DNA from 2 places in the Priestia sp. JSM ZJ58 genome. Region 2 is predicted to be linked to the other one. Evidence: a T-box and tRNA genes for the amino acid it is inferred to sense, from the RefSeq annotation. Region 2 holds a T-box; the other holds one or more tRNA genes.
The links. A T-box is a leader RNA that pairs with one kind of tRNA and senses whether it is charged. The one in region 2 lies ahead of ACH6EI_RS01130 (valine--tRNA ligase), so its partner is inferred to be a tRNA-Val.

Region 1: it encodes a tRNA-Val, which carries the amino acid that the T-box ahead of ACH6EI_RS01130 (valine--tRNA ligase) is inferred to sense. The anticodon was not compared.

Annotation. Positions count from the first base shown of each region.
Region 1 is NZ_JBISEM010000001.1:4,005,156-4,021,957, forward strand. It holds gene ACH6EI_RS20630 (amino acid permease) at 1-226, shown strand, start outside; gene ACH6EI_RS20635 (copper homeostasis protein CutC) at 516-1,145, opposite strand; gene ACH6EI_RS20640 (DEAD/DEAH box helicase) at 1,210-2,655, opposite strand; gene ACH6EI_RS20645 (hypothetical protein) at 2,850-3,203, opposite strand; tRNA gene ACH6EI_RS20650 (tRNA-Val) at 3,364-3,435, opposite strand; gene ACH6EI_RS20655 (arylamine N-acetyltransferase family protein) at 3,770-4,525, shown strand; gene ACH6EI_RS20660 (Lrp/AsnC family transcriptional regulator) at 4,553-5,002, opposite strand; gene ACH6EI_RS20665 (YitT family protein) at 5,175-5,795, shown strand; gene ACH6EI_RS20670 (DUF1349 domain-containing protein) at 5,834-6,445, opposite strand; gene ACH6EI_RS20675 (GntT/GntP/DsdX family permease) at 6,600-7,928, opposite strand; gene ACH6EI_RS20680 (NCS1 family nucleobase:cation symporter-1) at 8,198-9,724, opposite strand; gene gntK (gluconokinase) at 10,003-11,544, opposite strand; gene gnd (phosphogluconate dehydrogenase (NAD(+)-dependent, decarboxylating)) at 11,570-12,469, opposite strand; gene ACH6EI_RS20695 (MurR/RpiR family transcriptional regulator) at 12,620-13,465, shown strand; gene ACH6EI_RS20700 (GNAT family N-acetyltransferase) at 13,635-14,114, shown strand; gene ACH6EI_RS20705 (phosphatidylglycerophosphatase A family protein) at 14,240-14,776, opposite strand; gene ACH6EI_RS20710 (hypothetical protein) at 14,949-15,335, shown strand; gene ACH6EI_RS20715 (hypothetical protein) at 15,432-15,698, shown strand; gene ACH6EI_RS20720 (alpha/beta hydrolase) at 15,770-16,495, shown strand; gene ACH6EI_RS20725 (YjcG family protein) at 16,578-16,802, shown strand, end outside.
Region 2 is NZ_JBISEM010000001.1:229,353-246,154, reverse strand. It holds gene ACH6EI_RS01200 (M50 family metallopeptidase) at 1-803, opposite strand, end outside; gene ACH6EI_RS01195 (M23 family metallopeptidase) at 796-1,578, opposite strand; gene minD (septum site-determining protein MinD) at 1,699-2,499, opposite strand; gene minC (septum site-determining protein MinC) at 2,502-3,185, opposite strand; gene mreD (rod shape-determining protein MreD) at 3,302-3,820, opposite strand; gene mreC (rod shape-determining protein MreC) at 3,820-4,701, opposite strand; gene ACH6EI_RS01170 (rod shape-determining protein) at 4,721-5,746, opposite strand; gene radC (RadC family protein) at 5,976-6,662, opposite strand; gene ACH6EI_RS01160 (Maf family protein) at 6,678-7,247, opposite strand; gene ACH6EI_RS01155 (SPOR domain-containing protein) at 7,359-8,441, opposite strand; gene ACH6EI_RS01150 (prepilin peptidase) at 8,560-9,315, opposite strand; gene ACH6EI_RS01145 (ATP synthase subunit B family protein) at 9,312-9,506, opposite strand; gene ACH6EI_RS01140 (DUF420 domain-containing protein) at 9,692-10,249, opposite strand; gene ACH6EI_RS01135 (bifunctional folylpolyglutamate synthase/dihydrofolate synthase) at 10,406-11,704, opposite strand; gene ACH6EI_RS01130 (valine--tRNA ligase) at 11,801-14,443, opposite strand; T-box leader at 14,526-14,770, opposite strand; gene ACH6EI_RS01125 (hypothetical protein) at 15,001-15,198, shown strand; gene ysxE (spore coat protein YsxE) at 15,210-16,259, opposite strand; gene spoVID (stage VI sporulation protein D) at 16,337-16,802, opposite strand, start outside.

The DNA of each region.
Region 1 (16,802 bases), 3.8 Mb from region 2:
AGAAAACCCTGAAGCATTAAAAATTAAAATGTGGTTGTTTCCTTACTTAACTTACGCTACAATCCTTGCCATCACTAGTATCTTTATTGCCATGGCATTTATTGATTCATTGCGTTCGCAGTTCTTTTTAACTCTTTTAATTGCTTTACTCGTCGTAGGTTCGTTTTTCTTTCAGCGTACCAAAATGACGAGCAGCTTAGCATCAAAAGAAAACACATCAAAATAAAAGAGGTTGAGACATAACGAAATGGATCCAACCTAAAGATGAACAAGTGAGATAGATGAGCTGGACTGCTTATGACACCGCAGTTGATTTCCGTGCAAGGCTTCGCTTTCCGCGGGCGGGCGCTGTTCCCGCAGGAGTCTTCGCCTTGCCCTCCAATCACCTGCTAGAAGGAACGAAACACATAAAACTATATTTACCATCACAAAAAAACGAACCACCAATCAAACATGTTGATTAGTGGTTCGTTTTTCACTTTGACTAACATACTTTTGTCCCAGCCTCTTTTTATTTAATCCGATAAATCTCCTACAATTTTTGTTCCGTGTAATTCAGTCGCCTGTGTGTCTTTTATAACCCGATCTGCGTTGCCTTCATGAATTCCTCCGCCGGGCAAAATAATAAGACGGTCATTGGCGTATGTGATCAGTTCTCGGATCACCTGCAAGTTTTGCAAAGCAGACCCTTTCCCACCTTTGGTCAAAATGCGGTCTGCTCCCATTTCACTAAGTATATCAATGGCTTTGTATTTATCTTTAATCTCATCAAATGCCATATGAAACGTAACGCTTAAAGGACGAGCTTCTGCTATTAATTCTTTAGTGCGTCCGTGATCGATTTCATTTTTTTCTGTTAATATGCCGAATACTACTCCGTTTACTCCAAGGTCTTTACATGCTTTAACGTCTTTTTTCATAATTTGAAATTCTGCTTCGGAATATAAAAAATCACCGCTTCTTGGGCGAATAATCACGTTGATATCTGTATCAAGGTGTTCACTTGCATGTTGAATGGTGCCGTAACTTGGCGTAGTGCCTCCTTGACTGAGATTGTCACATAATTCAATGCGGTCTGCTCCTAGCTTTTCCGCTTTTTTTGCCTGCTCATACCCTTCTACACACGCTTCTTTTATGTACTTCATACTCTCAACTCCTTTATTGGCTGTATAAATAAAGCCCATCTTTAAAAAGATGGACTTTCCTTTATTATTTAATCGCTTTATGAACTTTTAATTTCTTTCCTTTAATTGTTTTGTTTTTCATTGCTTGCAACACTTTGGGACCTTTTCCATTCAGAATCTCTACATACGAGACATTTTCTTGAATCGTAATAATTCCAATATCGTCTGCGGTTACTCCGTCTAATTTTGCGATTGTTCCTACAAAATCGACCGCTCGAATTTTCTTTTTCTTTCCTCCGTTAAAATACAGCTTCATAATGTCTTTATTTAATGACTCGCTTTTATCTTTTTTAACTTCTGGACGCTCATTAATTTTTTCATTAAAAGCGAATGCTGCCTGCTGTACTTCTTCTTTAGAAGGAGGAGTAGATACTGGAATCGAAAAACCAATATATTCTTCAATTTCCGATAGCATTCTCTCTTCATAAGGCGTTACAAATGTGATAGCCTTCCCTTTTTTACCGGCACGTCCCGTTCTTCCCGTACGGTGAACGTAGCTTTCTTTTTCCAACGGAAGGTCATAGTTAATAACGTGCGTGATATTATCAATATCAATTCCTCTCGCAGCTACATCTGTTGCTACTAAATAGCGGAATTTCCCTTTTTTGAAATCATTCATAACCTCAAAACGGTCTTCTTGCACCATTGCCCCATGAATTTTATCACAAGGATATCCAAGATCATCTAAATCATCTAACAGCGTATTTACCTGCTCTTGCGTGCGGCAAAAAATGATGCAGCTGTCTGGATTTTCTACTGTAGTTACGTCTTTCAGCAGTTCAAATTTACGTTCATTTTGTACTGTTATAACAGAATGGTCAATCGTGCTTGTTGTTAATCCGTTCGCTTTGATTTCAACATCAACCGGCTTCTTCATATATTTGCGAGACAGCTCTTCAATATCTTCAGGAAGCGTAGCCGAGAAAAGCATCGTTACACGCTCACTAGGAAGATGTTGAATAATTGCTTCCACTTGATCAATAAAACCCATATTTAGCATTTCGTCTGCTTCATCAATAACCAAATAACGAATTTTCTCTAATGCAAGCGTTTCTTTTTCTATATGATCAAGCACTCGTCCAGGCGTTCCCACGACAATATGTGTTTTTTGCTTTAATTCTACTTTTTGCTTGGCAAATGGTGATTTTCCATAGACAGCTGCTGCTTTAATTCTCTTAAAACGGCCGATATTGGTAATATCTTCTTTTACCTGTGCAGCCAGCTCTCGTGTAGGCGTTAACACTAAGGCCTGGGGCTTATTTTCTTCCCAATTAACTAATTCACACAGTGGAATGCCAAAGGAAGCCGTTTTTCCACTTCCTGTTTGAGACTTCACGACAACATCTCTTTCTTCTAGCGCGATGGGAAGCACCTTGCTTTGTACTTCCGTAGGATGATTGTATTGCAGGCTAGAAAGTGCCTTAGCTACCTTGTCACTAAGACCGTATTGACTAAAACTTCTTTGATTCATTTTGTACCCTCATTTATTTTAAATTAGTGATTATCTTTATCATGACCTGATGCACTATGTTTCATTATACTTTAATTCTTCTATACGCGCTCAAAATTTCAAATCACATCAGCCGCTTTTGAATATACACTCATTTTTAAAGTCCAACTTATTTTCAGTTCATACACCTACAATATACAAAATCAGTAAACTAACTAAGAAATAATAAGATAATAGCGCGCACTGTTAATAGTTTGTTTTGAATATGTAGCATAATCCGTACAATCTATCCACTTGTATTTATCTAATTTCTTTTCTAGCTTTTCACTAATTTCGTCTTCAATCTCGTGCATTAAAGCAACCGTTTCGTAAATGCTCATCCCAAAACGTTCAGCTGCTTGGTGGTGAGGAGACTGCTGTTTAAGGAGTGTTAAAAACTGTTTTTTCGTCTCAGCTTTTTGCGCTAAACGATCTTCGACTCCCTCAATGAATTGATATAGCATTCGCTTGTTAAAAGGAAGAGAAGCAATTATATCTCTTGCAAAAACCTCCATCATCTTTTCATTCATGGTCACTCCACCCTTCAACTTTAAAACAAATCATAGTTTTACTTATTTAGTTTTAATTATTATAAACGTAATGATTACGATTTACAATGTGGCATTCTTCCTAAACCAATGAAGAAAGTGAAAAAGCCGCTCTCTTATTAATAAGAAAACGGCTTTGGTATGAGCGATGAGGGATTCGAACCCCCGACCCCATCCCTGTCAAGGATGTATTCTCCCACTGAACTAATCGCTCGTAATATGTATTGACTATATTATAGAAAGAGTTATCCAATTTTGTCAACTATTTTTCCACAGTCCCCAAGTTGGAAGAACCGTCTTTACTTTTGATAAACTAAAAACATGCCATAAAGGAGCATGACGGGATGAAAGCACACGCTGAATTTTATTTTGATTTTGTCTGTCCACTATGTTTTCTAGCCACTAATCCTTTAAGAGAAGTCAGTAAAGAACAAAAAGCTGAGATTGAAAGAATTTGCTTCCAAAGAAACCATTAAAAAAACGCTGTTACATGAATATTCTGCTAAGCTTAAAGACAAAGAGAAATGATTCACTAAGAGGTGTATTTGATGAATATTAATTATTATTTTAGTCGGTTTTTAGCTAAGAAACCGGATAGTCCAACGTATGAAAACTTAGCTGCTTTACAGAACAAGCATATGCTTCATGTTCCGTTTGAGAACTTAGACGTTTTGTCTCAAACTCCTATTATCATTGATTTAGAACGGATCTTTCAAAAAGTAATTGTAAATTTGCGCGGAGGATTTTGCTACGAATTAAACGGTTTATTTGGCTGGCTGTTAAAAGAAAGCGGTTATGAAGTCTCGTACGTTTCAGCTACCGTCAAAAAACCCGATGGCACGTGGACCATTGAAGGAAGTCACGCTACAAACCTTGTGACAGTTAAAAATCAGTCTTATATCGTAGACGTTGGATTTGGAGATTCTGTTCGCAAGCCAATGCCTTTAAATGGCGAAGTAGTAAGAGATGTAAGCGGCTCTTATCGTATGACAAACGTTGCTGAGCATATGTATGATTTGCAGCGATGGGAAGATGATGTATGGAAAACGCTGTACCGTGTGTCTACGCTTCCTAAGAAACTGACAGACTTTACTCCCATGTGTGAGTTCAATCAAACGTCAGCTGATTCTCCGTTTGTACACAAACGCCTTGTTACGATCGCAACACCTACAGGGCGAATTACCCTCTCTGGTGAAACACTAACTGTAACAGACAGCGGAAAAAAGACGAAAAGAAACGTTTCAGAAGAAGAAGTTCCTGATATTTTGCAAAATCATTTTTATATTATTAAAGGGTTTTATTAATATGTCCTTACACAAAAAACCGGCCTCTTATGGGGTCGGTTTTTGTATAGGAGTAATCATCCTGTTTTCTACAGGCGACTTTAAAATAATTGAGGTATTCACATTTCCATAAGGAATCAGTTCATCCACGAGCATTCTAAGTCCATCCATTCCAGACACGGCTGCTTTGATAAAATAAGAAACCGGTCCCGTTACGCGATGACATTCAAGCACATCTTCATTTTGCTCAATAAAGTCTTCAAATTCCTCTGGTTTTCTTTTTAATTCGCTTACTTGAATAAACAGCTGTGTATCTCTCCCTAAAGCTTTCGGAGACACCGTAGCGCTGAAACGCTGTATCACTCCTCGTTCCTGAAGGCGCTGCAGCCTTTCTGATACGCTTGGACGGCTAAGAGCCAGCTTTTTTGATAAATCACTAATCGTCATACGCCCGTCTCTTTGCAAAATAGACAATAATTGTACATCGATTTGATCCATACAAACCTTTCCTTTCAAAATGAATATAATAAATAAAATCTTTATTCAAGTTGATAACAGAACAAGTATTATTTCCTTCATTTATACATGTGTTTTCTTTATTTAATATCCTATCATTAAAGTAGATAATTGAAAATGAAAATTCCGAAAAAACAAACAAAGGGGTTTATTTATGAAAAAAGTTTTATGGATTATTCTTGGATGTACGATTGCAAGTATTGGTGTTCTTATTTTGCGGCACTCTCACGTAGTGACGGGGGGAACAGCTGGTCTGTCTCTTAGCTTATCATATGCCCTTCCTTTGTCGTTTGCGGTGATTTTTTTTCTCATTAATATTCCTTTTTATCTCTTTTCCTTCTTTCAAATGGGATGGAAATTTACCGTCACAACTATAGGATCAGTGTCTTTGCTATCACTTCTCACTTCACTCGATCACTTGCTTCCTGCTTTTACACTTCCCAGCCTGATGGGTGCTGTTACGGGCGGACTAATTGCCGGTCTTGGCTTATCCATTTTATTTATGAACGGAGCTTCTCTTGGGGGTGCTAATATTCTAGCGTTATTCGCGCAGCGAAAATTCGGTTGGGATCCTGGAAAAGTGAATTTTTCATTTGATTTCCTCGTCGTGCTGTCGAGCATGTATTCAATTGGATTTTCAAAAGGAATTTTCTCTTTTATGTCCATTGCGATTACAGGGTTTGTCATCAGCTATTTCAAACAAAAAATTGCTTTACACAATCAATCGACACCCACTGCTGCCACACAGCCTTTAGATAATGTGCTCTCTAAATAAAAACCACGATTTAACTGTGACTAAATCGTGGTTTTCGTTTAAAGCTTTTCTACTTTTATAAAATCAAATTGGGCCTCATATCCTTCTCCTTGAGGACTACAAGCGTAAATCCCAACTTGAACAGGTTCTTTGGATGAGTGCAATAAGTGAGCGATTCGGAGCTGAGTCCAGGAATCTCCATCACTTGAATAACAAACGGTGTAATCATCATTTTTGCGCTGAATTTTAAAATAAAGCGCTGATTTGTTTTGAGTAAAATTTTGACTGGACCAATCTGAGAAGCCCTGGTTGGTTACGACTGCTCCTAATTGGTTAGGGCCATCGGGATTGTATTCAACTGACGTTTTGATCCACGTATCTTTTGATACACGAATCATGAGACCTGCTTGATCGTAGCGATTAACTGGATATGTATGCACCTTTGTCATGATTTCAAAGTCGCCTTCTACTTCACGATAAAGAAAGTGTCCATTGTCCGCTTCAAAGCCATAATGAGTACGCTGCCAAAAATCTGTTTTAGCGTCTGTTTTAATCACTAATCGATTCGTTTCCGTATCAATTTGAAATTGAGCTGGTGGACAATACCAAGAAACGTCTGAATCTAATTTTCCTTCTGAAAAGTTTGTGAAAAATACTAGTTGATTACTCACTCTCTGTCATTCCCTTCTTAGAAGCTATTGTTCTTCTATTTCTATTTTGCCATAATTTAACGAATAAATAAAATATTTTGATTATTTTTCTAGTAAATTCTTTTCTTTCATAAAAAAATAAGACTCTTTTACATAGAGTAAAAGAGTCTTATTTTTAGATTATTGCATTTAGAATAAGTGCTCCTGCAAAAGCAATAAAGGATAGAAGCGTTTCCAGAACAGTCCATGTTTTGAACGTTTCTTTTACTGTTAATCCTAAATACTCCTTCACCATCCAGAATCCAGCATCATTAACGTGAGAGAACATTAGTGAACCCGCGCCCGTAACAATAACCAGAAGTTCTAAATTAACACCAGACATGTGCTCAATGATCGGTGAAACAATACCCGCCGCTGTTGTTAATGCAACTGTTGCTGAACCTGTAGCGATACGGATTAATCCAGCAATTAAAAATGCAAGTACAAGTGGTGATAGAGATAGATGTTCAGACATTTGACCAATCGTTGTACCTACTCCACTATCGATTAATACTTGTTTGAAGCCACCGCCTGCACCAATAATCAAGACAATAGATCCTACAGGAAGCAAGCATTCTTCCGTTAGTTTTTTAATCACATCTTTTGTCATACCTTGACGTTTTCCAAGCAGGTAAAACGCTGCAAAACAAGAAATTAAAAGTGCAATTAATGGACTTCCTATTAATTCTACAAACTTCACTACGCCGCTTGGCAATCCGTTAATAATAGGCACTATTGCTGCTAAAACCATTAATAAAACAGGAAGTAAAATAACAAAGAATGAAACGCCTGTACCAGGAAGATCTTTAGATGTTGTCGTGATACGAATTAAATCCGGCTCTCCTTCTGGAATTACTCGTTTGTTAACCCATTTTGCAAAAACTGGTCCAGCGATAACTGCTGCTGGAATTGAAATGATTAACGCGTATAAAAGCACTTTCCCCGTATTTGCTCCGTAAATACTAATAGCTGCCATCGCTCCCGGATGAGGAGGAACGAGACCGTGAACAATTGATAATCCTGCAATAACTGGCAGAGCAATCAATAATATATTTTGTTTTGTTGTTTTATGAATCGAAATAACTAAAGGCAGTAAGATTAAAATTCCTACTTCGAAGAAAACAGGAATACCAATAATGAAACCTGCTACTAGCATTGCCCACGGCAATCTTTTCACACCGAATATTCTTACAAAATAATCCGCTACCTGCATGCCAGCGCCTGAATCAGCCATCAGCTTACCTAAAATTGTTCCCAGTGCTAAAATTCCTACTAAGTGTCCTAAAACACCGCCCACTCCCGTTTCGTAAGCGGCAACAATTTTATCCATTGATAACCCAGAAGCAATTGCTAAAAACAAACTCGCAACCGTTAAACTGATAAACGCATGCCATTTAAAAACTGAAACACCTACAATAACAATAACAATTGCGACAACCGTAATAGCTAATAAGTATGCATCCATCTTGCTTTCCACCTTCCCCTTAAGTAAACGCTTTCTTTATGTAGCAAAAAAGCTCTAAACCTGTTAATTTTTTAAAAAATACGTTTTAATTATCGAAATCGTTTACATTAATTAAATCAGAAAACGATTTCATCTTTTTATTACTTAAATTATATGAAAAAAAAATTCTTAAATCAATAAAAAAACTCAAAAAAATTTTATCAATTTTCTTCCATAGAGTTTCAACTCATAAAAAAATCCAATCATGTTAATGATTGGATTTATCTTATTTATTTAGTGATGGTGGGATCAGCGGTTTGACTGTCGATAATTGGTTTTTCGCTTGTTTTTAACGTTATTTCTTCATATTCTCCCGGCGCTAATACACTTTTATCTCCTCTCATGAGATACGTATAGGCGATGATAGAAATGAATAGACCAAATGTCCAGGCATTATCCCATAAAAAGCGCAGTCCAGGAATCAGTAAGCCTAAAACAGGTATGGCCACGCCAATTACTAATGCATAAATACCGTTTTTATTAAAACCAGTTGAATAACTATAGCGACCGTTTACCTCGTATAAATCCTTTAATGCCATCTGTCTCCTTCTTACAAGCCAGTAGTCAGCAATGGCGATGCCGTCTATAGGACCAAGCAGCGCTCCGTATGTTCCAAGCCATCCAAAGATATAATTCCCGAAATTAGACATGATGTACCATGGCTGAAGCAAAATAGCAAAGATACCGGTTACTAGCGCTCCCATCGCAAACGTGATTTTCTTTGGATTCAGATTCTCAATTGCACGGGCCGGCGCCACAATATTTGCTCCCACATTAATCGTTAAAGAAGAAAGCACGATAACGATTGTTCCTAAGAAAATGATAAACGGAGGGAATTTAGCTACTAACGCCACTGGATCCCAAATAGCTTCTCCGAATATAACGATGGTTGCCGAGGTAACAGCAATTCCAATAAATGAAAAAACACTCATCGTCAACGGCAAGGAGAAGGTTTGCGCAACCATTTGGGATTTCTGGCTTCTAGCATATCGACAAAAATCCGGAATGTTCAAAGCGAGCGTCGCCCAAAATGCAATGACTCCGGTTAAAGCAGGGAAAAATACAGCTAGAAATTCTCCGGTGGATGTAAATTTAGAAGGCGTAGATAAAATGGGTCCCCACCCTCCTGAGTTTGTATAAGCCCATATAAAAAGAATAATAGCTGAAATACCAATAACCGGAGCAGCAATCGCTCCTAACACTTTAATTGCTTGCGGTCCTTTATACGCCACTCCTACATTTAAAAGCCAAAAGAGAGCAAATACAATGGCTGTATGACCAGCTAAACCATTCCAAGATGAAAATGAAGCGCTTAGCAGTGTATCAATTGCTTCCGTTCCAATCCATGTATTAATTCCAAACCATCCAGCAGCCACAATAGCCCTAGCCAGTGCTGGGATATGTGCTCCTTTATCTCCAAACCACAGGCGGGCAAATACCGGATAAGGAATGCCAAACTTGGTTCCAGCGTGAGAATTAAGCAAAATAGGAATAAGAACAATTACATTTCCTAAAAAGATTGTACCAATTGCCTGCCACCAGTTCATTCCAAGCGTCATCATTCCGCTCGCCATTGTGTAAGCTGGAATACACAGACACATCCCAATCCAAAGCGTGGCAAAGTTAACTCCTTTCCAAGAATGTTCTTTCATCGTAGTAGGACGTAAATCTTCATTCCAAAGATCGCTGCCGCTCAGCTGATTGTGCGTCTCATCTGTGAGCGTCACAATTCCATCTTGCTCGATTTGTGTTTTCATCCATAAAACCCCTTTTCATAAAATAAGTTCATTTCAAAAAACAAATTTTATTTGAATTTTCTGAAATATAAAGGCGTTTGTGACGATTCCTTCTAGTATGTGATAAATACTAACGTTATTCCTTATTATATTTAATGCGAAACAGGGATACACTGGACAAATTGTAACATTATTTGAGGGAACTTTTATATATTGTGTAGTGTTAACTCTTTTGGTTGTTAGATAACCTAACACACAAAAAATCATCGCCTGAAAGCTTCAAGCGATGATTTTTGAACTTAATGTACGTATTTTTTTTGAAAAGCCGTAATGCTTTCGTATTCTTCTTTAAATAAACGAGCCAAACGAATATAGATAGTCGTTAACTCTTTATATACTTCACTGTTTTCTTTGATTGGATAATGATGATTAGTCGCTCCAACCATATCGGAAACAACGTTTAATGAGTCGACTTCGCCAAGGCTATATAAGCCAAGAATAACTGCTCCTAGACATGAACTTTCAAAGCTTTCCGGCACGGATACTTCTTGGTTAAAAATATCTGCCATCATTTGGCGCCAAAGTGCGGAACGTGCAAATCCGCCTGTTGCCTGAATTTTCGTAGGTTCTCCAATTAACTCTTCAAGTGCCAATAATACCGTATACAAGTTAAAAATAACGCCTTCTAATACGGCGCGAATCATATGTTCTTTTTTATGATGCAAACCTAGGCCAAAGAACGAACCTTTAGCATTTGCATCCCAAAGCGGCGCACGCTCTCCTGACAGGTATGGATGAAACAATAAGCCGTCTGCTCCAGGTTTCACTAAAGCCGCAATATCCGTTAATACTTCATATGGATCTTTTCCAAGACGTTTAGCTGTTTCGACTTCCGACGCTCCAAATTGATCACGAGCCCATCTAAAAATCATGCCTCCGTTATTTACAGGGCCGCCAATTACCCAGTGGTCTTCTGTCAACGCATAACAGAAAATACGACCTTTAGGATCGACTACTGGCTTGTCAGTGACTGCTCGAATAGCTCCGCTTGTCCCAATTGTTACTGCAACAACGCCTGGTTCAATCGCATTTACACCTAAGTTTGATAATACGCCATCGCTTGCACCTACAATAAAGGGCGTATCCGGCAGTAAGTGCATCTCAACTGCAAGCTCTGTGTTTAGCCCTTTCACTTGATGCATAGTTGAAACAGGAGTGGATAGCTGATCTGTCGTCACACCTGCTACTTTTAATGCTTCTTCATCCCACGCAAGATTTTTCAGATTAAATAAACCTGTTGCTGATGCAATCGAATAGTCGATCACATATTCGTTAAACAACTTAAAGAATACATATTCTTTAATTGAAATAAACTTATGTGTTCCCTTCACTAATTCAGGCTGTTCATTAGAAAGCCATGTTAGCTTGGAAAGTGGCGACATCGGGTGAATAGGCGTGCCTGTACGTAAATAAATCTCATGGCCGTTGTATTCATTTTTAATTTTTTCCGTCCATTCTGCACTTCTATTATCGGCCCACGTAATACATTTTGTCAGCGGCTTTCCCTGCTGATCAACGGCAATAACACTGTGCATAGCTGAGCTGAATGAAACGCATAAAATATCCTCAGGTTTTACATCGCTTGTTTTTACAACCGTTTGAATGGTACGTACAACTGCTTGAAAAATTTCTTCAGGATCTTGCTCAGCCATCGCGGGCGTAGGCGAGTATAGTGGATACTCAATCCCATGGTTAGCAATGACTGTACCGTCTACTGAAAATAATACAGACTTTGTACTCGTTGTTCCGATATCTACACCTATTGCATATTTTTTGCTCATGCTGCTGTCCCCCTACTTTACTACTTTACTTATTTACAACACCGTGACCGCCGAATTCATTTCGAAGTGCTGCTACAACTTTTCCTGTAAATGTATCTTCCTCTAATGAACGATAGCGCATCATTAGCGATAAAGCAATAACAGGAGTTGCCGTTTGAAGATCAAGGGCAGTCTCTACGGTCCATTTCCCTTCACCAGAAGACTGCATGACTCCTTTAATACTATCTAGTTTAGGATCTTTTGAAAACGCATTTTCCGTTAGTTCCATTAACCAAGAGCGAACGACAGATCCGTTATTCCAAACGCGCGCTACGGCTTCATAGTCGAAATCAAACTGACTTTTTTCCAGAACTTCAAATCCTTCAGCAATGGATTGCATCATTCCATATTCTACACCATTATGAACCATTTTTAAAAAGTGACCGCTTCCGCTTTTGCCTGCGTACATAAATCCATTTTCTACGCAAATACCACTAAAAATTGGTTCAATTGTACGGAATGCTTCTGCATCTCCGCCAATCATTGTACACGCTCCGTTTCTTGCACCTTCCATTCCGCCGCTTGTCCCTACATCAAAGAAGTAAATACCTTTTTCCTGAAGATCCTGAGCACGTCGAACAGATTCTTTATAATTAGAGTTTCCTCCATCTATTACAATATCTCCTTCTGACAGAAGGTCTTTTAGTTCTGTAATCACATTTTCCGTTACTTCTCCAGCCGGAACCATAACCCATACAACTTTAGGTGAAGGGGGAAGTTCGTTGACTAGCTCTTCAATAGTAAAGGCACCAGCTGCTCCTTCATTTGAAAGTTTTTCTACCGCTTCTTTATTCACATCATAAGCTACAACTTCATGATGATTGTCCATTAAATTTAATGATAAATTATATCCCATTTTTCCTAAACCGATTAATCCAATTTTCATTTTATAAACTCCCTTTGAAAAAAAATTTCACATTACCTCCATTATACGAATTATTTTTCATTTTGCAATCGTTTACAAGAAAATTTTTTTCACACATATTTTTGTGCTATACTCTTTTTACTACTAAATTCGTGGAAAGGAACATCAGTTATGACGCAAAATTGTTTAGGAAAAATTCGTTCTCACTATGCTAGATTCAGTGAAAAAGAGAAAAAAATTGCAAATTATATTTTAGAACAGCCGGAACAAATTATTCACAGTACCATTAACGAAGTAGCAGACGATTTAAATGTAGCTGATGCAACAGTCTTTCGCTTTTGTAAACGAATTGGCTTCAAGGGCTATCAGGCGATGAAAATAGCGCTGGCTGCTGAAATTATGACGCCTATTCAGCAGATTCACGAGGAAATTGCTGAAACGGATAATGAAAAAACGATCGCTGAAAAAATCTTTCGCTCCAACGTGCGAACGCTTGAGAATACATTACAAATACTAGAGGGCAATGCTATTGAAAAAGCCGTCAAACTTTTAATGAAGGCCGATAAAGTTCAATTTTATGGCACGGGAGGCTCTTCAGTCGTGGCTATGGATGCTTTTCATAAATTTGTGCGAACAGGAATTAAAACGTTTGCATTTATCGATTCCCATTTCCAGCTTATGTCCGCTTCTCAATTGACGAAACAAGATGTAGCGGTAGTGATTTCTCATTCGGGAACAAATAAAGACACGATGAACATTTTAAATACAGCAAAAGCGAACGGTGCCAAAACGATCGGGATCACGGGTTTTCCTAAATCTCCATTAAGTCAAAACGTTGACGTTTCTCTTTATACAAGTTCAGAAGAAACCGAATATCGATCTGAAGCTCTCGCCTCGAGAATTGGACAGCTAAGCCTCATTGATGCTTTGTATGTTAATGTAATGATTGCGAATAAAGACACCTCTAAACATTCGCTTGAAAAAGTACGCGATGCTATTGCTGAAACTAGAATTTAATGTTTCGCCCTTATATATTCTTCAACTACAACATCAAACAGAGCATAAAATATATGCTCTGTTTAGTGCGGTTCTTCACTTAAAATTTTCAGGTTTTCATTCTCATTTAACATTTTCTAAGTTGCTACATATGATAAAGCACAACTTTTAAAAAGTAGGTGAAGTGTGTATGGATATTATCTATCGCACTGCAAAACTAGATGATTATACAGAAGTAAATAAAATATTAGGAGAATCACTAGAACTCCACGCAAATGCGCTTCCTTCTATGTTTGATAACCAAATGGCTGTTTTATCTCCTGAACAATATCAAGCTACCCTTTATTATGCAACCATTGATATTCTTGTAGCTCAATATCGAAATCAAATTATTGGAGCGTCTGTTGTTGAATTAAAATATAACCCTCCCACCACGTTAGCTCCGCTTTCCTACACAGCATACATCCAATATTTTGGTGTAAAAAAAGGCTTTCAAAATTATGGGGTAGGAAAAGGTCTTTTTTCTGCTACGAAACAGTGGGCTGTACAAAAAGGAGCAAATGACCTCCAGCTTACCGTATGGGCATTTAACGAAAAAGCACGTGCTTTTTATGAAAGTCTTGGACTGGAAAACTTAAGCTATCTTATGACTACTTCACTACAGCCATAAATCGTTCCATTAACGGAGGCTAGGCACGTATCTCCTACGTGCCTAGCCTCCGTTATTCAAATAAAAGACTAAATCATTTTAACGCGTTAATTTACGCAGCTTATATACATACTAAAAGAAGTTTATTACGTAGCCGGATTGCCTTCTTGCAGCTGTTCTTGTTCATCACGCTGACGGTGAGCCAAACGACTTGCCGCACTAGAAGCTACGCTCGCTACCAAATCATCTAAAAAGGTATTAACTCCTTTTTCTTTTTTACAGTCCAGCTTTTCAATAATACCTACTTTTACTTTATCTAAATAGCCAAAGGTCGTAACAGCGATACTGCCATAGGTTAAAACGGCACCTAAAGCAATCGTTTCGTCAACGCCAAACAACCCTTCGTCTTGTTCTACAATACTTTGAAGAGGTTCTGATAATTTATTTTGCTCAGCTAACTTATCAAGTTCGATTCCAACTAGAAGGGCATGCTGAATTTCTCGCTTTTGCAGTACTCTCTCTACGCTTTCAGCGCATTCCTGAATGGTTAGAGCTGGATGATAAGGAAGCTGTAAATCATACACAATTTCAGCAATATCCAAAACTGTTACGCCACGCTCTTCCAGCAAATTAAATGTTGCCTTTGCTACTTCTTTGCTCGTTGGGATTTTTTTCGCTGTCATGTCTCTCTCTCCTTTTCAAGTTGTTGTCTCTCTTTATACTAAATTCGATGAGAGCCGCTAAAAACCTTTTTTGTTCATCCGCCTGAGTTCATAAACTCGTCACATATCTCTTTAGGCGCTCATTACATTTACTTGCTATAATAAAATTATCGAATCAGGAGGTTTGTCTACTGTGGAAGAAAAACAAAGTAAATTTAGCAGAGGCTTATTATTATTTTTCATTGGCGCAACAGCCCTTTTCTTTATCATCTTAATCGTTCTGTTTCTCATGTCTACTTTTGGAAAAAGCGAAAAAGAAGCAGTGGCTCTGCTCGCAGGAAATCACTATGCTATCGTTAAAGAAGAGAATTCATATACTCTTTATGATCAAAAAGAAAACAAGCCTATTTTGAAAGATGTAAACGGCTATTTCGGTGCTCGCAATATCCGAAGTTATGTAAAAAATGACACAGAATTGGTTTCGATTGATGAAAAAGAAGAGGAATATACGAAAAAACCGCTAGAAAAAGCCACTCAAGCAGAAAAAGATATGTTTAAAAAGATGAAAAAATTAGATTAACAAAAAAACGAATCATCAATCAAACTGTTTGATTGATGATTCGTTTTTTTTTGTTAAAGTGGACGCAGGTTTTATCTGTTTCATTCCTTCTAGCAGTTGATTGGAGGGCAAGTCGAAGACTCCTGCGGAAACAGCGGAACAGGTGAGACCCCGCAGGAGCACAAGCGACGAGGAGGCTCACCGGCCGCCCGCGGAAAGCGGAGTCTTGCACGGAAATCAACTGCGGCCGAGCAAGCTGCCCAGATTATATATCCAGATTGTTCATGTTTGGATGAAATTCATTTCGTTACGTCCCAACCTCTTTTTTTAGCAACGCATGCCTCTTTCTCGTCATTCGCTAAAAAATTCGTTACAATAAAATAAAGAACGATTTTTAGAAAATGTGTTACAATAAAGGTAACGCTTTCATTCAAATGCATAGGAGTCGATTATTCATGTCAGAAAGTAAGCGGAAGTTAGAAGAAATTTCTTTTTATAGTGACGCTCTGCAAGAAGATGTCACGTTACTAGTCTATTTGCCGTCAAACTATTCTACGCTCTATAAGTATTCTCTACTTATCGCCCAAGACGGAAAAGATTATGTTATGTACGGACGTACACCTCGTTTAATCGATGATTTAATGAACGAGTCAGAAATCGATCGTACTATTTTTGTTGGAATTCCATATAAAAGCGTGGAAGACAGACGCGATAAGTATCATCCAGAAGGAAAGCAGGTAGATGCTTACATTCGCTTTTTAGCACATGAACTTGTGCCATTTTTGGATAAAACATATCCTACATATCAAATGGGAAAATCGCGTGTTCTAATTGGTGATTCGCTTGCTGCTACAGTTTCACTGCTGACGGCCATTGCGTATCCTCACACGTTCGGGAAAGTAATTATGCATTCTCCTTTCGTGAACGATGCTGTATTACAAACGGTCAACTCATTTGCTTCTCCTTCACTTCTGGATTTGTATCATGTTATTGGAACGGAAGAAACGGATGTCAAAACAACACAAGACGGTATATTGAACTTTATTGAGCCTAACCGCCTGTTGCACGAACAAATGAAGCAGCGTGGATATTCTGTTTTCTACGAAGAATTTAATGGAAATCATACGTGGAAATACTGGCAAAAAGACGTAAAGCGGTCGCTTCAATATATGTTGAAGTAGAAAGATATCATATTTTTTGAAAATTTGTTATAATAAGCTCGCTTTATACATATTTTATGATCTTACTTTGGAGGGATTTTTTATGAAATTTGGCGTTGTACTTTTTCCATCTAAAAAATTGCAAGATGTAGCGAATTCTTATCGAAAGCGCTATGATTCTCACTATTCATTAATTCCGCCTCATCTTACATTAAAAGAAGTCTTTGAAGCTACAGAAGACCAAATTGACGAAATTGCGGCTAATTTGCGTAAAATTGCCGAAGAAACAAATCCATTTACATTAAATGTAACGAAAGTAAGCTCATTT
Region 2 (16,802 bases):
AAAAGTTCATTTTCATCAATTTGTACATGCTCGCCTGTTTGAGATGTAGCAATAATCATATGCTTACAACCTCTTTGGAATTTTTGCAGGACTTGATGGAGCGTCTCACTGGTTGATACACTTAGCGTTTTTAAAACTCCAATTGGATGCTCTTTTCCATGATACCTCTCCAACAAAAAGCGCATGTAGACAAATTGCCTGCTCTTCCATTCCAAATATCCGGATATAATTAAAAATGAAATAACAATCCATAAGTGCAGCTGAAAAGGATGCATAATGACGGCGTATATAATACCGATAGCTAAAAAAAACGTTGATAACCGGAGTGCAAGCTTATGCGCTTCTAAAAATGGTAAAGAACGACTGCACATTAAAAAAAGCAGCTTCCCTCCGTCCAATGGCCAAATGGGCAAAAGGTTAAACAGTAAAATTACTGTGCATTGAAACATAAATTGCTCATACGTTTCCAAAGACAACACATTTATTTTCATTAATAAGAAAGCAGCTCCAAACATCCAAAGATGCTGAAGAGGTCCACTTATTGTCACAATAAACTCTTCTCGAAATGGACGATTACCATGTTCATCTACTTCTGCTACTCCTCCAAAAGGTAAGAGCATAATTCTACGAATTCGCCAAGAAAAACACTGAGCCGCTACGGCGTGGCCCAGTTCATGAATAATTACAATAATAAATAACAAAAAAAGCTGCTTTACCGTAGCCGTTAAGATACCAATTACGAAAATCCCCCAAAACAATGGATGAATGTGAATTTTCATTAATAACGAAAAAGCACTATTCAAATTGAATCACCTGACTAGGATCCACAAACTTATCGCCTTTTTTAATAGCAAAATAGAACGTTCCAGCATCGCCTTTTTTACTGTTTTCCACAATTCCTACTTCTTTGCCTTTATTCACAAAATCATACATGCTAACATTGATTTTTTTGAGCTGTCCATACCAAGTTTCAGTTCCATCGGCATGTTGAATGATAACGGTATTCCCAGTATCATCACGTTTTCCTACATACCTTACAATACCTTCACTCATTGCTTCTACAACAGAATCCACTCCTGTTTGAACCGTCACGCCTTGCTTACTTTGAGCAAATGTTTCCGTTACTTTCCCTGAAGCTGGAGTAGCGTATTCTCCGCTTACACTTTGCTCCGTTTTGCTAGACTCCTTATTCGGCAGTAGCGTTAACGGCTTCCCAAACTTATCTTCATACCAAGAGGAAACAGCTGCAAACTGAAATTCTTTATCCATTGTTTGTTGAACCACCACTCTGGCCTGTTCAAAAGCAGGAGAAGCGTTCTTGAACATAATCCCTACAATTAACACTAAGCAGGCCGAAGCTAAAATTTTAAATAAAAAGCGTTCTTTTCGAAATAACGGGTGATATTCCTTTGCTGATGGTGTGTATTCAACCGCAGAATAATCCATCGATCCATATTTTTCTTCTTCACTCATTAAGGACGTATGAAGAGGTTCTTGAGGAAGACGCTTCGTTGTATTTAATTGTTTTCGCTTGCGCTCAGCAATTCGTTTACGGATTTCATCAGCACGTCGATTCATGATTCATCATTCTCCTTGTTCTTATCGTATAATCAACTATATGACTTGTCCGTGGAGCTTATGACAGCTTGACTCTACAAAATCACACAAATAAAAAAAGCTTCCTCTATCGGAAGCTTTTTAAGAACGAACACCAAAGAATCGTTTAATACGTGCAAACATTCCCTTATCTTCTTCATCTAACGATTGAAGAGGAACCGTTTCACCTAGAATACGTCTTGCAATATTACGATATGCAATTGATGCTTTGCTTGATGGATCCATGACAATTGGTTCACCGTTGTTAGAAGCACGAATAACATTTTCATCGTCAGCAACGATTCCAATTAAATCAACAGCCAGAAGCTGAGAAATTTCTTCCACGTCCAGCATGTCTCCATTTTTCATCATATGACTACGGATTCGGTTAATAACCAGTTTTGGAGATTCGATATCCTCTTGCTCCAATAATCCAATAATACGGTCAGCATCACGAACAGCTGAAACTTCCGGTGTTGTCACAACGAGTGCCTTATCAGCGCCAGCTACGGCATTCTTATAGCCTTGTTCAATACCAGCTGGGCAATCAATAACCACATAGTCATAGTCTTGCTTTAACTGAAGAACTAACTCTCGCATTTGTTCTGGTTGAACAGCTGTTTTGTCACTCGTTTGAGCAGCAGGAAGTAAGTACAAACATTCAAAACGCTTGTCCTTAATCAAGGCTTTTTGCGGTTGGCATCGACCTTCTACCACGTCTACAAGATCATAAATAATACGATTTTCAAGCCCCATTACAACATCCAAGTTGCGTAAGCCGATATCAGTGTCTACTAGACACACGCGCTTTCCAGCTAATGCTAGAGCAGTACCTAAATTGGCTGATGTCGTTGTTTTTCCAACTCCACCTTTACCAGACGTAACAACAATAGCCTCTCCCACTGTCAAATTCTCCTTTCTACCCTGGTCAAATTCGGTCTTAGATGCGGTAAAGCTTGCACGCGATCTATCACCATTTGATCATTATCATCTAAGTATGCACATTCCATTATATTCTCTTCCTTCTCACTGCGCTCTTCTTCTGATCGGGTAATGATATCAGCAATGCGCAGCTGTGAAGGTTTCATTAACGATGCAGCAATAACGGCGTTTTTATTGCCGCGATATCCTGCATGAGCAATCCCTTTTAAAGCACCTAATACAAATAAATTTCCTCCAGCTACAACGGTTCCTCCGGGATTTACGTCTCCGACTAGAAGCAAATCGCCTTCTACATGGAGAACCTGTCCTGAACGAACTACCTTTGTAACAGATACTAATTCACTTTCTTCTCTTACTCGGACTGCATCTTGCTTTAAAATAACGTTACTATCAATTTGTTTAACTACTAAATACTGATTTTCTTCTATGAGCGCCTTCAATTCGGTTTCCTGCTCTGTAGTTAAATAACGATTTCCGATTTTGACATACACTGTGACGATTTGATCGGCATCGCCATGCTTATTTGTCAAAAGCTTCGTCTTAAGTTCCGTCAAAAGCTCTGCAAATGAACATGTATCATTGAGATGCAACGTTAATCCATCTTTTGTTCCTTTAATTGTCACATTTTGTTGCTTTTGTTTATTCAAGACGCTCACCTCAACGAATATATAATTTCGACAGAGACTTACTCAATTCCTTTTTTTCGTTTCTTCAATCAGCATTTTTATCACATCACGAACGAGAAGCGTAATATATTTTCGGATCAGCGTTCATCGATAAATTTAGCGAAATATTGAAAACATCTTTGAAGCGGAAATGCAAAAATGAGTGCAAATATGGCATTTAAAATGATGGTTGCGTAAAATCGCTCTTGCAAGAAGCGACCAATGGTCATATCGGATATATTAATAATGCTATTAATTCCATATACATAAAACTCAATAATGGCTACAGCTAATAGCGACATGCAGATCACGATAAGCGTATTTTGCTGAAAAATCTTCATTAGTTTTGATACGATATAGCATACGGCCGGCAATCCAAGCGCGTATACTCCTAAGACATCCGTAAAGGCAATATCGTACATGAATCCAAGGATTACCCCATATAGCATCGCTTGCTTTGGGTGATAATACACTGCCATAAAAGCCAGTACCACTACAACAAAGTGAGGCGATAGAATCCAGTCTCGCCATGGTGATGCCATGGCGACAAAATTAACAAAGATACTTTCAAACATAAAAACGACAAGCACGAGAATAGGAAGGACAAACCGCTTCATCAGTTAGCCTCCTCCGCCCCTAAATCGTCTTCAGCAGCGGGCGCACTTCTTTTAGCTACAACTACGTTATCTAAGTCATACAAGTCAGCAGCAGGTTTGATATAAGCTTTTTTCGTTAATCCATATTCATCAGGCTCAATTTTTGTGATAACGCCAATTGGAAGATTGCTAGGAAAAATGCCGTCTTCTTGTCCTAGACCGGACGTTACTACTTTTTGCTTTTCTTTAATATCAGCATCAAAAGGAATACGACGCATAACAAGCGCCTGTTCTTTATCATCATAGCCTTCAATTAAACCAAACACTTCTTTTTTAGCCTGAATTTTAGCAGATACACGGTTTGTACGATCTGATGAACTAATTAACTGCACAGTAGATGTGAACTTAGATGCATGCTTCACTTTACCAATCAGCCCTTCAGGAGTCATAACAGCCATATTTTCCTGTACATTATGAACCGTCCCTTTATCAATGGCAATTACCTCATGCCAACGGTCTGGATTACGAGCAATAACTGTTGCTTCGATTGGATTGTATTGACTTAAATCCGTTTTTTTGTCGAGCTGTGCTCTTAATTTTTTATTTTCTTGCTGCAAAGCGTTGGCTTTCGTTTCTAATTGCATGCGTTCGTCTAAACGGGCTTTTAATACCTCGTTTTCTTCGTATGTACGCTTTAAGTCACCTACATTCTGAAAGAAACCCGCTACAAATTGTGCGGGTTCATTAAAGGTAGCCTGAACAAGACCAACCGTATCTTTGACAAACTGTTCAGGCCACGTTACATTTTTACGACCATTTAACGAAAAACCAATCAATGCCACTAATACAATAATACTGACCAATAAAATAACTAAACGTTTATTTAAGAAAAATTGTGGCACGATCTACACCTCTTAATATTTAGCGATATGAATCGCTTGTACGATTTTTAAATAAATCAATGTGTTCTAACGCTTTACCAGTTCCAATTGCAACACAGTCAAGCGGATCTTCTGCGATGACAACCGGCATATTTGTTTCTTCACTAATAACTTTATCTAAATTACGTAGCAATGCGCCACCGCCTGTTAATACAATACCGCGATCCATAATATCTGCCGCAAGTTCAGGTGGTGTTTTTTCTAATGTACTTTTTACTGAATCGACAATAGAAGCCACTGTATCTTTTAGCGCTTCTGCAATTTCTTCTGCTGAAATTTCGATTGTTTTCGGTAGACCTGTTAGTAAGTCACGTCCGCGAATTTCCATGTTTTCAATACCTTCTGGAATTCCGGCAGAACCGACTTCTACTTTTAATGCTTCTGACGTACGCTCACCGATCATTAAATTGTAATTCTTGCGAATATATTGAATAATCGCTTCATCCATCTCGTCCCCAGCGATACGGATTGACTGACATGTTACGATTCCGCCTAAAGAAATAATCGCAACTTCTGTTGTTCCTCCACCAATATCTACTACCATACTTCCCGTTGGCTCCCAAACCGGTAGATTGGCGCCGATTGCTGCAGCAAACGGTTCTTCAATTGTATACGCATCACGCGCGCCAGCCTGACGAGTCGCATCAATAACGGCACGCTTCTCAACAGCTGTAATGCCAGAAGGTACACAAACCATTACATACGGCTTACCCGCAAACAAACTTTTTGTTTTTTGAGCTTGATTGATGTAATATTTCATCATCGTCGCAGTTGTTTCGTAATCTGCAATAACTCCATCTTTCATTGGACGAAGGGCTACTACGTTCCCAGGTGTACGACCAATCATATTTTTTGCATCGTTACCTACCGCAACGATTTGTTTTGTATCAGTTTGCAAAGCCACAACAGACGGCTCACGCACAACAATTCCTTTTCCTTTTACATAAACGAGCGTATTTGCAGTACCCAAATCTATTCCAAGGTCTCTAGTACCGATTCCAAACATGTGTCTCTTCCTTTCTCTTACCAAAATGCAAAGGTAAAAATTCCATAATTCAATTTCTTCATTTCATAAGTAACATTTTTTATTTTCTATACTTTTTTCATAGATGTCAACGCCAAATATTGTATGATAAAAAGTCATACTTTGTCTATTAATAACGAATGATTGTAAAGAACTTGTCATTTAAAATCATGACTACTATTATAACCCAAGGATTTTAAAAAGCATAGCCTTACATGTATCCTTTTTCTTTTAAACTAATATATTTTCGATCTCCGATAATTAAATGATCTAACAATTCAATTCCTATGATAAATCCGCACTCTTTTAAGCGCTTCGTTACCTCTATATCTTCTCTGCTGGGAGTAGGGTCGCCGGAGGGATGATTATGAATACAAATAAGAGATGCAGCTGAACGGCGAAAGGCTTCTTTAAATACTTCTCTTGGATGGACAATAGATGAATTGAGGCTTCCGATAAAAATGGTTTGCTTGTGGAGAACTTGATTTTTCGTGTTGAGGTATAAACAGACGAAATGCTCTTGGGACAGCACGCGCATTTCTTCCATCACATAATTAGCTCCGTCTTCAGGGCCATGAATGGTATATCGCTCACTAGATTTCCGCTGTACAATCCTCTTACCTATTTCAATAGCCGCTATAATTTGAATCGCTTTTGCAGGTCCGATACCTTTAATATTCATCATTTCATCAAGCGATGCATGCTGTAAAAGTTGAAGACCTTCAAAATGCGTTAATATGCGATTGGACAGCTGAAGAACAGATTCATCTTTGGTTCCGGTGCGCAGCAAAATAGCAATAAGCTCGTGGTTAGAAAGACTAGAAGCACCCATTGCCACAAGGCGCTCTCGAGGTCTTTCATCTTGAGGAAAATCTTTAATTAGCAATGATTGATCCAATTTCGTCACTCCTTTTTAGTAGACGAAACCGTATTGTTTTAGCTCACGTATTGTTCGGGAGAGCGGCAAGCCCACCACGGAGAAATAGTCTCCTTCAATTTTTTTAACTAGCGCAGCACCGAGACCTTGAATTCCATAAGAACCAGCCTTATCCATAGGCTCTCCTGACTCTACGTACTGTACGATTTCATCTTGTTCAATCGGCCAAAACTCTACATCAGTTTGTTCATAAAACGTATGAACTTTTGCATTTGATACGAACGCTACTCCAGTTAACACCTGATGTTTTTGACCTGACAGCATCGTAAGTGTTTCAATCGCTTCTTGTTTCGTTTTTGGCTTTCCTAAAATACGATTGCCATATACGACAACTGTATCGGCGCCTAGGACCATATCCTCTTTATAATGCGAAGCGACGTCCACTGCTTTTTGCCTAGCTAAATCCATTACTACCTCGGACGGAGTGTATGATGGATTGACGATTTCTTCAATTGTACTAACGTGAACGGTAAAGGAAATGTGAAGCTGCTGAAGTAATTCTTTTCGACGAGGAGAGCCTGAGGCTAAAATTAATGTTTGTTTCATACATCTCACCTTTGCATTTTGATTTAAAAAAAGAAGGACACACCGTTATTTTAGCAATTTCATCTCTAAATGACAATAAACAAGTGAGGCAGCATTACACTACCTCACCTGTTAAGACGTTACAAGGCTTTCATACTGCTGAAGAGCTTTTAACACGTATCCCTGAGCAAGCCAAGCGTCTTTACTGCTTTTATTGTCTTCATATGAAGAAAGAGAAGCCGCAGCCTTTTGAAGGGTTCTCACCATGGTTTTAATGTCTTCATTTGACGCTTCTTTCTGAACTTTTGTCAGCTCTTTTTTCAAAGATTTGATATCGGCTACCCGCTCTCCCTCAATCGCTTTAACAGATTGATCTAAGAGATTAGCCATAAACGGCTGCGCTGTTGTTATAACCGTTTGATCTTTTTTCCCTAATTCGCTGGTGGGCTTAATTTCATAAGACTTTACATATACATCTTTACCTTGTTGTTTATACGTTTTACTAAGTGCCTTTGCTTTTTCTTCTCCAGTGGCAGCACCAACGACAAGAGAATAGGTTTTAGGTGAAAAAATCTCGCCTGCTTCGTTCTCTTCTTTCCATTTATCCATTGCTTTATTTGCAGCAGTTTTTGATGAAAAAGCACCTGCTTGCACAATGTAAAAGGAAAAAGGGTCTAAAGTAGAAGCAGCAGCTGACGTATCCTTCGATTCCTGTTCGCTTTTCTTTTCAGCTTTACCAACACTTTCAGTGGCAGACGCTGTTTGAGCAGCTTTTTCTTCTTTCGCTCGCTCACTTGTTTGTGCTTTTCCTACAGGCTGTTCGCTTCCTGTCATCATTTTCACACCAACCATACCGATGCCGCTGCCTATTCCGACTGCTAGTAATACAATCACAGCCGTTCGTTTGATCACACCGCCGTTTACTGTTTTAATCGAAACATTTTTAGGGTGTAATCGCGGCTTTTTCTTCTTTTCATTTCTTACATCTTCAATAAACACCACTTTATTTTCTTCCACATGAGAATCTTTGGATGCCGGTTCCGGAAGAACCCACGTAAATTCGTCTTTTTCCGGCGCTTGTTCTTCCTTCTCATCCTTAGATTGACCATTGATTTTAATTGAAATTTTTCGTTCCTGCTTGTCCACTGCCCCACCGCCTTTAGTTAACGTAGTCTTAGTACCGGTTGTAAGCTGAGGTAAACCGACATAAAACATACACTTTTTTCCATGCTATCATAGAAGAAAAAAAAAATAACAAGACATTTGTCGTCTTGTTACAAAAGGTTTTCGCTATTTAGTTACAGAAATTTTAACTTTGTCGAAGACTTGAAGCTCAATAAAAATAGTTGCTAACATACCAATCTATCAATTCGTTTCCATGAAAATAAGCAGCGATTGTCCCTATAAAAATAAAAGGAACGAAAGGAATTGGTACACCTACCTTTGCCTTTTTCATTAATAATGCTCCTATACTAACGGTTCCGCCTATTAATATAGCTAAAAAAAGTGATAGCAAAACAAGCTTTACTCCAAGCACAATACCAATCAAACCATACAATTTAATATCTCCTTCTCCAAGGCCTCCTCTGCTGAGAAATGCGATTAGAAAGAGGAGAAAAAATGCGATTCCTCCTCCCATTAAAGAATCACTCCACGAAGTTAATGGAATGAAAAGACGCTCAAGAAGAAAGATAGGCAAAAAGAAAAGCAGCACCTTATTTGGGACAATCATATAGGCTATATCTGAGACAACGATAATTGTTAAAAAAGAAACAAAAGTTAATATGACAATCAGTTCTAACGTCATATTCAATTTTAAAAAAGCATATACAAATAAACTTCCTGTCGAAAATTCTACGAACGGGTAGATGAAGGAGATTTTTTTGCGACACATACTACATTTTCCTGCATTTTTAATGTAGGAGACTACGGGGATTAACTGTTGTGGAGAAAGAACGTATAAACAGTGTGGACAATGAGATCGTGGAGATAAAATAGATTTTCCCTGAGGAATTCTAAGGCCTGCTACGTTGTAAAATGAACCTAGAGTGATACCTGAAACGAATAGATAAAGGTAAATTATACTCATACGACTCCTTCCATTTCAGGGGTATAGAATACTAACTGTAGATTTTCTTTTGAATGGGGCAATGTATCTTTTCCTTTTAAATAGCTGCCAATAAACGGTATGAGAAAAGCTGCTAGAAGACCTATTACGATAACCAGTATGATCACTTGCGTGAGAGAAAGTCCTTTATTCTCTTTTGACAGTTTATCCATTTCCACACCTCTCTTTTATTGATTAGTATCAAACAGCTCCTTCATTAATAAACTGAATCTTAATACCCATAAAAGTCATATTCTGTATGCCTCCTTCCTTAAAACACACCTTTTATAGGTAATAAGGATTATACCACTAAAAAACAAAAACAGCATAAAAAAACGTCTGCAAAAGCAGACGTTTTTTAATAGTAAGGAGCCATAAATAAGTAGACAATTACACCTGTAAGGCTTACATAAAGCCAGATTGGCATTGTCCATCGCACAATTTTTTTATGTTTTTCAACTTGCATTGTCCAGCCCCACACAAGTGCAAACAGTGCCAGCGGAACGATAATCGCTGCTAAGAAACTGTGTGTGATCAAAATAAAGAAGTAAATGGGACGAACAATTCCTTCTCCACCAAACGTAGCTGTTTCCGTTGAGATATAGTGGAACGTTAAATATGAAACTAAAAAGAGCAGTGTAGAAGTGAATGCCGCTAAGATAAACCCTCTATGAGCATTGATGTTTTTTCTAAAGATTGAAATCAACGCTGCAACTAAAAAAATAAACGTAAAACTATTCAAAATAGCATTTAACCGTGGAAAGATAGTCAAATCAAAACTTACTTTTCCTTGATAGCCAATATTCGAAAAGAATAGCAGTAAGATAATAACATTCGCTATCACTGAAAAGGTAAGAATAATACCGGTAAAGTTTTTATTACTTTTCGGTACAATTTTTTCATTATTCTTACTCATGTTAACAATCTCCTTATTTAGTGATGTACATGTTTATTATATATCACTTACCTAGGGGGTGAAAGTGACAATACTTTGAACTTAGTGCTTCCTTATTATTTGTATCCCTTTCTTACATTATGTTAAAAGCAGCAAGAGTTCACTTGCTGCTTCTGCTCATTTGAGAAGAAAGGCCCGCACTTCTGATATAAAATACAGAGACCCTGTAATCACGACCATGTCTTGTTCACCTGTCGCCTTTTCCTTTACGTAAGCAATTGCTTTTTTCCACTCCTCGTCCATATGCTTATTACGATGAGTACTCATCTCATAAAGCTCCCCAGCTGCGCGAGCACGAGGAAAGTCAAACGACGTAAATGTAATACTTGCAGCGATTGTTTCAAGTTCTTGGACCATTCGATCAGCGCTTTTATCATTTAAGCAGCTGAAGATTAAATGAATGTTTCGATCTTCATAATGAAGGCGTAAAGTAGATAACAAGCTATCAATGCCTTCTGCATTATGAGCCCCGTCAATAATCGTTAAAGGATGCTCATTTACTATCTCAAAGCGGCCGTTCCACTTTGTATGCTGAATCCCTTTTATCATTTGCTCATTGGAGATAGAAAGCTTTTTCTTTTCTTTTAAATAACAAACGGCCATCACAGCCAAAGCTGCATTTTTAACTTGATGATAGCCAAGCATATTTAATTGCAAGTGTTCAAATGTACCATACGGCGTTTTTAACGTAAAGCCTTCTCCATTTGCTAAGGGCTCATAGTTTTCAATTTTAAATTCTTTTCCTAACACAAATAACGAAGCCTGCTTCAAATTTGCCTCTTCTGTAATGACGTCAAGCGCCTTTACTTGCTCTGCACCAGTAATAATAGGGACTTCTTTTTTAATAATCCCCGCTTTTTCTGCTGCAATTTCTTCTACCGTATCACCTAGTATCGCCATGTGATCAAATCCAATGTTTGTAATAATACTCACCATAGGATTCACAACGTTTGTTGAATCATATCGTCCCCCAAGACCTGTTTCAAACACAACATAGTCAACTGAATCATGATAGCCGAAATAAAGAAAAGCCATGATTGTAATCACTTCAAATTCCGTTGCTGACCCTAAGTCCGTATGTTCTAGTCGCTCCACTACAGGCTTTACTTCCTGAACAAGAGCGGTCATTGCTTCATTTGAAATAGGCTGTCCATTCACGCTAATCCGCTCATTAAATGTTTCGATATAAGGGGAAGTAAACGTTCCAACTTTATACCCTGCTTCTTCTAACATATTTCGCAAATACGAAACAGTAGAACCTTTACCATTCGTCCCAGCAACGTGAATAGCATTTATATTTTGCTGCGGAAAATCAAGCTGCTCTAGCATCCATTCCATTCGTTCTAACCCCGGCTTGATTCCAAAGCGAAGTCTGTTATGAATCCAATCAAGCGCTTCTTCATATGTCGTTATCATCTTTTATTCACCTTTCTTTTCCATCGCTATTATTATGTAAAGAAAAAGCGTCGCTATACAAGCCACGCTTTTTCTGTTGGTTTATTAACCCATTGATTATCCGCGTAATTCAGCAATACGAGACTGAACAGCTTCACGTTTTTCAACGTAATCTTGCTCTTTTGCACGCTCTTCTTCTACTACTTTAGCAGGCGCTTTTGCAATAAAGCCTTGGTTGTTTAATTTCTTTTGTACACGTTCTACTTCTTTGTTTAACTTATCGTGTTCTTTTTCTAAACGGGCGATTTCTTCTTCGATATTAATTAAACCTTCAAGAGGTAAAATTAATTCTGCGCCTGTTACAACAGCAGTCATCGCTTTTTCATCTAATGAAACATCGGTTGAAATTACAAGCTCACTTGGATTACAGAAACGTTCTACATACGCACGATTCTTTTCAAGCTGACTTTGAATATTTTCATCTTTAGCTTTAATAAATAATTTTACTTGTTTGCTCATCGGCGTGTTCACTTCAGCACGAATGTTACGAACAGCACGGATAATATCTACAAGTAAACGCATATCGTTAGCAGCTTCTTTATCCGAAAGCTCAGCGCGTACTTCCGGCCATTTAGCTACTGTAATTGATTCACCTTCATGCGGCAAGCTTTGCCAAATTTCTTCAGTAATAAACGGCATGAATGGATGTAAAAGTCGCATTGTGTTATCAAGTACATAAGCTAAAATTGAGCGAGTGGTCTTTTTAGCTGCTTCATCTTCTCCGTAAAGAGGAAGTTTAGCCATTTCAATGTACCAATCGCAGAAGTCATCCCAAATAAAGTTATAAAGAATGCGTCCAACTTCACCAAATTCATATTTGTCAGCTAATTTTGTTACGTGCTCAATCGTTTCATTTAAGCGCGTTAAAATCCATTTATCCGCAACTGACTTTTCGCCTGATAAATCAAGCTCTTCAAATGTGATGCCGTCCATGTTCATTAATGCGAAACGAGAAGCATTCCAAATTTTATTTGCAAAGTTCCATGTCGCTTCGACTTTTTCAAAGCTAAAGCGTAAATCTTGTCCCGGTGAGCTTCCTGTAGATAAGAAATAGCGAAGAGAATCTGCACCGTATTTCTCGATTACTTCCATTGGATCTACGCCGTTACCAAGTGATTTACTCATTTTACGACCTTCAGCATCTCGTACAAGACCGTGAATAAGTACATCGTCAAACGGACGTTTACCCGTAAATTCAAGACCTTGGAAAATCATACGAGATACCCAGAAGAAAATAATGTCGTAGCCCGTTACAAGCACATTTGTTGGGTAGTAGCGTTTGAAATCAGCTGCATCCACATCCGGCCAGCCCATTGTTGAGAACGGCCATAGCGCTGAACTGAACCATGTGTCTAATACATCTGAATCCTGTTCCCAGTTTTCGATATCTGCTGGAGCCTCATGATCTACGTATACTTCTCCAGTTTCTTTATGATACCAAGCTGGAATGCGGTGTCCCCACCAAAGCTGACGCGAAATACACCAGTCGCGAATATTTTCCATCCAGTGTAAGTATGTCTTTTCAAAACGATCAGGCACAAAGTTTACTTTTTCTTCTTGTTTTTGAAGATCTACTGCTTTATCTGCTAACGGCTGCATTTTTACAAACCACTGAGTTGATAAATAAGGTTCAACAACGGCACCGCTTCGTTCACTGTGACCTACTGAATGCATGTGGTCTTCAATGTCGAACAATACGCCGTCTTCTTGAAGGTCTTTAACAATTTGCTTACGGCAAGCAAAACGATCCATTCCTTCATATTTACCTGCTTTGTCATTCATCGTACCGTCTTGATTCATCACTAAAATACGCTCTAAATTATGACGGTTTCCAATTTCAAAATCGTTCGGGTCATGAGCAGGCGTAATTTTTACTGCACCAGAACCGAATTCCATATCTACATAATCATCGCCTACGATTGGAATTTCACGACCTACAATCGGAAGGACAACCTTTTTGCCGATTAAGTGCTTATAGCGATCATCTTCAGGGTGAACAGCTACAGCCGTATCTCCTAGCATTGTTTCAGGACGAGTTGTTGCGATTTCAATATGTCCAGAACCATCTGCCAACGGATAGCGCATATGATAAAACGCACCTTGTACATCTTTGTAAATAACCTCGATGTCTGAAAGAGCTGTTTTTGTAGCTGGATCCCAGTTAATAATATATTCTCCGCGATAGATTAACCCTTTTTTGTAAAGCGTTACGAATACTTCGCGCACTGCTTTAGAAAGGCCTTCATCAAGCGTGAAGCGCTCGCGTGAATAGTCTAAGCCAAGTCCTAGCTTCGACCACTGCTGGCGAATAAAGCTTGCATATTCTTCTTTCCATTTCCACGTTTCGGCTACAAAATTTTCGCGGCCTAGATCGTAGCGGCTTTTCCCTTCGCTGCGAAGCTTTTCTTCTACTTTTGCCTGCGTTGCAATCCCCGCATGGTCCATGCCGGGAAGCCATAAAACGTCATAGCCTTGCATGCGCTTCATACGCGTTAAGATGTCTTGTAACGTTGTATCCCAAGCGTGGCCTAAATGCAGCTTGCCCGTTACGTTTGGGGGTGGAATTACAATTGTATATGGCTCTTTTTCAGGGTCATTTGTTGCTTCAAAAAACTTCCCGTCTAACCAATACTGATAACGATTTTCTTCAACGGCTTTTGGATCATACTTCGTTGGAAGAGTCACTTCTTTTTCAGACATAATGTATACCTCCATAATATAAAGTTTCAGTCTTTAGAAACTGTGTAAAGCTTTTATAAACATAAAAAAACTCCTTTCCTAATAAAAGGACGAAAGGAGTTGATTTCGCGGTACCACCTTTTTTTATAGACGTATCCCGTTTGATAAGCCTATACACTTCATTTCATAACGGTTGATTAACCGGCTTTTTCTACTGAGCTATGCAGCTGTTCAAAAAAGCTACTCATAGGCGACATTCCGAGTGCACATTCTTAAGAAATCTCACAGCAGCTGATTTCTCTCTCTGAAAGACGAACATCCCGTACTCTTCCTATTCACTGTATTTATGTATGAATTTCTCTTAATTATACTATATGAAAAAATGTTGAATCGTCAATAATCTTCTCCATTTTTTTATGATTATATTCATAATTTTTTTGTTCTGCTCTTTATTTTTTCATTCACTCGCTAATTTTGGAAATAAAATGAAAAGTCCGCTCAAAAAAATGGCACCATTTCTTTCTTTTTTCATATACTTACTTTAACCTGGGCACGTGGATTGAAAGGGGCATGTACAAATGAAGAAACGAATAAATGTAAATTCGTATCAGCTGCAGCGGTGGCTCAAAACAGCAGGAGCGGCTTGTGGACAGTTTATTGTTCCTTTAACAATTTTTCAAGGTATACGTACACTATTCTTCCCCACAACCTTTGATGTACTGTTGTTGGCACTTCTTGCCATACTAGCGGTTGCTTTATATTCGGACTGGATTTAAAAACCCAAGCGCTATTCGTTCGCTTGGGCTTGTGCAGCTGCTTCCGCTGCCATTTTTTTTTGCTGATCTACTTCAAATATTTTAATATTGAGCTGTTCAATGTTTTTCGTCAGCCAGTATGCTCGAATAAATGACTGCATATGTTCAAGCTCCGTTTTACTTTCTTTATGCTGCCTATATTGAACGATACACTGATACAAGGGTTCTGGAAACGCTAAATAACTGTGCAAAAGCAGTCTTTCCTCTTCTCTGAGAGCAAAATGTTTTTCATACGTACTAAACCACTCATAGCTGTCATAGGTAGTTACTGGGTACGTGCGAAGAGTACGGAAATAAAATGAGACCAAATCATAAATCGGTGAAGCATCTTTTGCATGTTCAAAGTTAATAAAAAAACCATTTCCCCGTTCGTCATAGATAAAATGTTTAGCCGATAGCTTTCCATGAGACGTAACCAGCCGGATCTTTTCCTTTTCTTCCATTTCATCGTTCCACTGATCGAGCTTTCCAAAACCAAACTCAAGCGCTCTTGTCATTTCATAATAAAATGTACAGTAATGCAACTCAAACGGGGACATATACACTTTCTTCTCGCATTCTACTACGTACTGCTTCAGCTCTTCCTGACGTTTTTCCCACGTTTCTTTCATCGATGTATAATGATTTTCTATATCTTCTTTTTTTACTTCTACTTCCTGCGCCGAAGCACCGTGAAGCTTAGCAAGCTCTTGAAATAATTTATGATATCGAATATCACGCTCTTCGGTTGGGTTATTTGGGAGCCACGGCATTAAGTAATACGAGCCGCTTTCATCTGAAACAATGGGCTGAGAACGCTTCGTTTGATAAATAGGGACAAAGCCCATCCACCCTTTTTGATACACGTTCTGCAACTTTTGAATGAAGTTCTGATTTCGCTCTTGATGATTCGCCATTTCTTTAAGCGCAAATACGCCAGTTTTTGTATAGACTTTTTTTACTTTTCCGTAGTCTTCGATAAAGTCAACATCTAAGTCATATTCTTTTAACAATACTTTGTAGTCTGCTACTGTCCGCTGCATCTATATTCTCCTTCCTCGTAAAAAATAAAGAAAACAGTTAAGACATTATATGCGTCAAAACTGTTTTCTTTCCGACTTTAACGAACGGGAATATTTAAGATGCTTCCTTCTTCCAGCTCATATTCATCTCCTAAATTATTCACTCGTAAAATGTTTTGTACATTCGTATTATAGCGGTTTGCTATCGTATCAAGCGAATCTCCGTCTTGAACAATACAAAGCTTCCACGTTGAAAAAGCTTCTTCTTCCCGCGAAAAGAGCTTTGTTAAATAAAGGGCGTTTTCATTTCGGCCGCTTTCATTTTCTTCTTTCCGAAATTCAACAATAATCTTTTCCTTTTCTTGCTCAGCCTCTTGTTGAACGTCAGCATACGTATTTAATTCACTAGCTTGCGATTCTTCGAAGCTTTCTTGCTCTTGACGAAGCTGAAAGAGCTCAATCACGTTGTCTTCTCTTTCTTCCTCGATTGGTGCCTCTTTTTTCACTTCGACTTCAAATGGTTCATATGCTTCCTCTTCATATTCCACGACCGGCTCAGCACGA